Regions from separate parts of the Pseudooceanicola aquaeponti genome, predicted to be linked through region 1. Evidence: riboswitches for the same ligand, from Rfam matches in the RefSeq annotation. Region 1 holds a riboswitch; the other holds the start of a gene.
What was found. Region 1 has a riboswitch for cobalamin ahead of nrdH (glutaredoxin-like protein NrdH). Riboswitches for the same ligand answer to the same signal wherever they lie in the genome.
Positions count from the first base shown of each region.

Region 2: another riboswitch for cobalamin. It lies ahead of ACRARE_RS07935 (aromatic ring-hydroxylating oxygenase subunit alpha); the one in region 1 lies ahead of nrdH (glutaredoxin-like protein NrdH).

Region 1 is NZ_JBPAXY010000001.1:464,836-467,223, forward strand. It holds gene ACRARE_RS02245 (alkaline phosphatase D family protein) at 1-1,031, shown strand, start outside; cobalamin riboswitch at 1,236-1,425, shown strand; gene nrdH (glutaredoxin-like protein NrdH) at 1,529-1,750, shown strand; gene nrdI (class Ib ribonucleoside-diphosphate reductase assembly flavoprotein NrdI) at 1,880-2,296, shown strand; gene nrdE (class 1b ribonucleoside-diphosphate reductase subunit alpha) at 2,278-2,388, shown strand, end outside.
Region 2 is NZ_JBPAXY010000003.1:255,019-257,406, reverse strand. It holds gene metH (methionine synthase) at 1-486, opposite strand, end outside; cobalamin riboswitch at 833-1,043, shown strand; gene ACRARE_RS07935 (aromatic ring-hydroxylating oxygenase subunit alpha) at 1,157-2,388, shown strand, end outside.

The DNA of each region.
Region 1 (2,388 bases):
ACGCCGCCCTGCGCGACATGAGCCGCCGCGACCTGGACCTGGTGGTGCACCTGGGCGACTACATCTACGAGATGTCCTATGGCGCGGACCATGTGCGCAGCCACGGCACCGGCAACCCGCTGACCCTGGACGACTACCGGGCGCGCTATGCCCTCTACAAATCCGACCCCGATCTTCAGGCCGCCCATGCCGCCGCCCCCTGGCTGGCCATCTGGGACGACCACGAGGTCGCCAACAACTACCACAATGACGACGCCCCCAGGGTGCAGGGCGGCGCCCCCTTCCTGAAGATGCGCGCCGCCGCCTATCAGGCCTGGTACGAACATATGCCGGTGCCGCCCCATGTGGGCGGCGATTTCGCCCATTTCCGCATCTACGGCAGCCACGCATTCGGCGGCCTGCTGGACCTGGCCCTGCTGGACGACCGCCAGTATCGCTCGGCCGCCCTGCCCGACCACGCGGGCCAGGACAGCCCGGCGCGCACCATGCTGGGGGCCCAGCAGGAACACTGGCTTGACGCCACGCTGAAGGGGTCGAAGGCCCGCTGGACGGTGATTGCCCAGCAGACCCTTGTGTCGGAACGCGACCTGGAAGAGGGCCCCGACGAACGGTTCAGCCTGGACACCTGGGACGGCTACCGCCACGCCCGCGCCCGGCTGCTGACCTCGGTCCAGGAGGCCGGGCTGGCCAATCCGCTGGTGATCGGCGGCGACCTGCACGCCTTCTATGCCGCCGATGTGAAACGCGACTTCGGCGCCGAGGGCGCGCCCACCCTGGCAACCGAGTTTGTCACCGGCGCGATCACCTCGAACCCGCCCAGCGAAACCGCCATCGCCCGCGCCCTGGCCGAGAATCCCCACCTGAGATTCGCCACCGGCCGCCAGCACGGCTATGGGGTGATGACCCTGGGGGCCGACAGCGCCCAGGTGGATTTCATCGCCATTTCCGACCGCAAGGACCCCCAGGCCACGGCCCGCGTGGCGCAAAGCTTTGCGGTGCTGGACGGACGGCCCGGGGTGAACCGGATCTGACCGCGCCCGGGGCCCGACCCTGGGCCGGACCCCGCCCCTCGGCCTGCCCCGACACCGGCAGGGGGCGCCAAAAATTTTCGCATCGGCGCGGGCCGCCCCAAGCCCTTGAAAAACAGAATCTTGCGGCCCGGCACCGGGCAAATGCCCGGGCGCAGCGCCGCCTTTACACAAACTACATATTGACGAAACTGTCAGAACCGATCACCAAATCGGGTAGCTTCTGGTTCGCCCGGTTCTGCCGGGCGGTAATTGGGAACCCGGTGAAAAGCCGGAACTGCCCCCGCAACTGTAAGTCGATCGCAACGCCGAAAATCCACTGGAGACAGGCTCTCCGGGAAGGGCGGCCGCGCCATGATCGGCGAGTCAGGAGACCTGCCAGAAGCCTGAAATGGATGAGCCGAACGGAGGGTTCGGAGCGCGTCTTACAGTCCCACCCGGGCCACCGCCCGGGGGCTGTCGCGTCTTCTGCCCTTCCCGAAAAACGATTGAGGATGCAGATGACCATCACCGTCTACTCGAAGCCCGCCTGTGTTCAGTGCACCGCCACCACCCGCGCGCTGGAAGCCCGTGGCATCGACTATGCCGTCGTCGACCTGACCGAGGACGCCGAGGCAATGACCCGCGTGACCGAGATGGGCTATCGCCAGGCCCCCGTCGTCATCGCCGGTGAAGAGCACTGGTCGGGCTTCCGCCCCGACCTGATCGGCCGCCTGGTCTGATCCCGAACCGCCCCGCCCGGGCCAGCCCGGCGCGGCGGCGGTTTCACAGCGCAACGCCCGCCCCCATGGCGCCCCTGCTGCCGGGGCCGGGGGCGGGCGGTCCAACCGGATCCATCGGGGACGCGGATCATGTCGGGTCTTGTCTATTTCAGCTCTGCCTCGGGCAATACCGTGCGCTTCGTCCGCCAGCTTGGCCTGGCCGCGGCGCGCATCCCGATCTCGCCGAAAGAGGCCCTGCCCGAGCTGCCTGACCGCTATGTGCTGATCTGCCCGACCTATGCCGATGGCGAGGGGCGCGGCGCGGTGCCGAAACAGGTAATCCGCTTTCTCAACGACCCGGCCCGCCGGGCCGGGCTGCGCGGGGTGATCGCCTCGGGCAACCGCAATTTCGGGCGGTTCTACGGCCAGGCGGGCGACATCATCGCCCGCAAGTGCAACGTACCGCTGATGTACAAGTTCGAACTGGCGGGCACAGCCGCCGACATCGCCCGCGTGCAAGACGGGCTGAAGAGTTTCTGGGGGACCGAATGCTTGACGACCGCGTAAGCGAGACGCTCGACTACCACGCATTGAACGCGATGCTGAACCTCTACGACGCCGAGGGGAACATCCGCTTCGATGCCGACCGCAAGGCGGCG
Region 2 (2,388 bases), on a different contig from region 1:
GTCCGGGCTGATCGAGGCGGTGCGGTTGGTCGGGCCAAGCGCGCCCGCGACAAAGCGGCGGCGCCCGTCCTCGGCCTCGGCCCGGTCCATCGCCTGGCGCGCCAGACGCGCGCCCACGACGTTCAGCGCCCGCACCTGTTCTTCCATGCCGTAATCGGCCTGGGCAATGGTGGTCGAGGAAAAGGTGTTGGTCTCGACGATATCGGCCCCGGCGCGGGCGTAATTCAGGTGGATCTCTTCGATGACCTCGGGGCGGGTCAGGTTCAGCAGGTCGTTATTGCCCTTCTGCGGGCGGTCGTTCTCCGCCCCCGGCGGCAGGGCACAGCCACAGCCGCAGCCCGCCCCATGGCCGTGGAAATCCGCCTCGGCCAGGCCCAGATCCTGAATGGCCGTGCCCATGGCCCCGTCCAGGATCAGGATACGCTCGCGCGCGGCGGCGCGGATCTGGTCGAAAACGGGCGAGTGGCGAAGCGAAGCGGCGGACATGAAACCTGGACCCTGCATAAAGAAAGGGCACAGCCGACAGGGCCTGCCCGGAGCCCCCTCCTTACGCGCGGCCAAACAGATCATCCACTTCATATAAGGCATGGAGAATATGAGCGGCGTTCATGTTCCAGCCCCGCCTGCCCCGTCCGCGCGCCGATTCTGCGGCGCGGCACGTTCGACCGGGCCGCCCAGCCCCCCGATCCCGCGCCAGGGCGTCCTTTCGCGTCGCATCCTGCCGGGTCGATGGCGCATTTCGACGGGGCAAGGGCCCGTGGATTTTCCCGAGGTCTCTTCCGGCGCACACCATGTCGCAAATGCATGATCGCGGTGTCGCGCCCGGTCTATTTTCCGAAAGAAGATGTTGGGTGCGTCGCCTTCCGGGGGGACGAGAATTGGGAAGCCGGTGCAAGACCGGCGCTGCCCCCGCAACGGTAAGATCCGCAGGGCCTTTTGCCAGCGGCCACCGGACAGGACGGGTCCGGGAAGGCGGTGGAAGGTCGGGGCAATTCAGCCCCGGTGGATCAAGCCCGGAAACCAGCCCCGCATCACGCCAAACCGCGGGCGGCGGTGGTGGCGGCATCGGATCCCTTGCGTCCTCGTGGGATCTCGTGCCGTGCCCCGTTGTCCAGTCCCAGTTACCCCGGGTGCGTCCCGGTCAAGGAGGCTCGCCATGGACGTTCAGGCCAAGGCACGTGACATGCTCAGCCGGCGCACGCCCGGTCATTCCCTCGAGCAGGCGTTCTATACCGATCCGCAGATCTTCGATCTGGACATGGAAACGATCTGGTATCGCGACTGGCTGTTCGCGACCCCCGTCGCGGCCCTGCCCAAGGGCGGCAGCTATGTCACCCACAAGGTCGGCCCCTACCGGGTGATCATCGTGAAGGGACAGGACGGCGAGATCCGCGCCTTCCACAACACCTGCCGCCACCGCGGGTCGGTCATCTGCAAGGGCGCCTCGGGCAATGTGGCCAAGCTGGTCTGCCCCTACCACCAGTGGACCTACGAGCTGGACGGGCGCCTGCTGTGGGCCCGCGACATGGGCCCCGATTTCGACGCCGCCGCCCATGGGCTGAAGCCGGTGAACTGCCGTGTCGTCTCGGGTCTGGTCTATATCTGCCTGGCCGACGAGGCGCCCGATTTCGACGCCTTCGCCGCCACCGTCACCCCCTATCTGGACGTCCACGACCTGGCCAATGCCAAGGTCGCCTTCCAGTCGACCATCGTCGAGAACGGCAACTGGAAGCTGGTGTGGGAAAACAACCGCGAGTGCTATCACTGCGCGGGCAACCACCCCTCGCTCTGCCGCACCTACCCCGAGGATCCGACGATCACCGGCGTCAGCCAGGACGGCACCTTCCCGCCCAAGGTCGAGGCGCATTTCCAGCGCCTGGAAGGCGCCGGTGCCCCCTCGCGCTTCCAGATGGCCGAGGACGGCCAGTACCGCATCGCCCGGATGCCGCTCTTGGATGGTGCCGAAAGCTACACCATGAACGGCAAGATCGCAGTGCAAAAGCGCCTCGGTCGTGTGCCCTTCCTGGATGCCGGGACGCTGCTGAAGTTCCACTATCCCACCACCTGGAACCACTTCCTGTCGGATCACTCGATCACCTTCCGCGTGACCCCGATCAGCCCGACCGAAACCGAGGTGCAGACCACCTGGCTGGTCAACAAGGACGCGGTCGAGGGCGTGGATTACGACCTGGAGAACCTGAAGACCGTCTGGGAACACACCAACGACGAGGACCGCCAGGTCGTCGAGGACAACCAGCAGGGCATCAATTCGCCCGCCTATGTCCCCGGCCCCTATTCGGCCACCCACGAGGATGGCGTGCTGCAATTCGTCAACTGGTACTGCACCACCCTGGGCAACCGCATTGATCCGGTAAGGCTGGCGGCGGA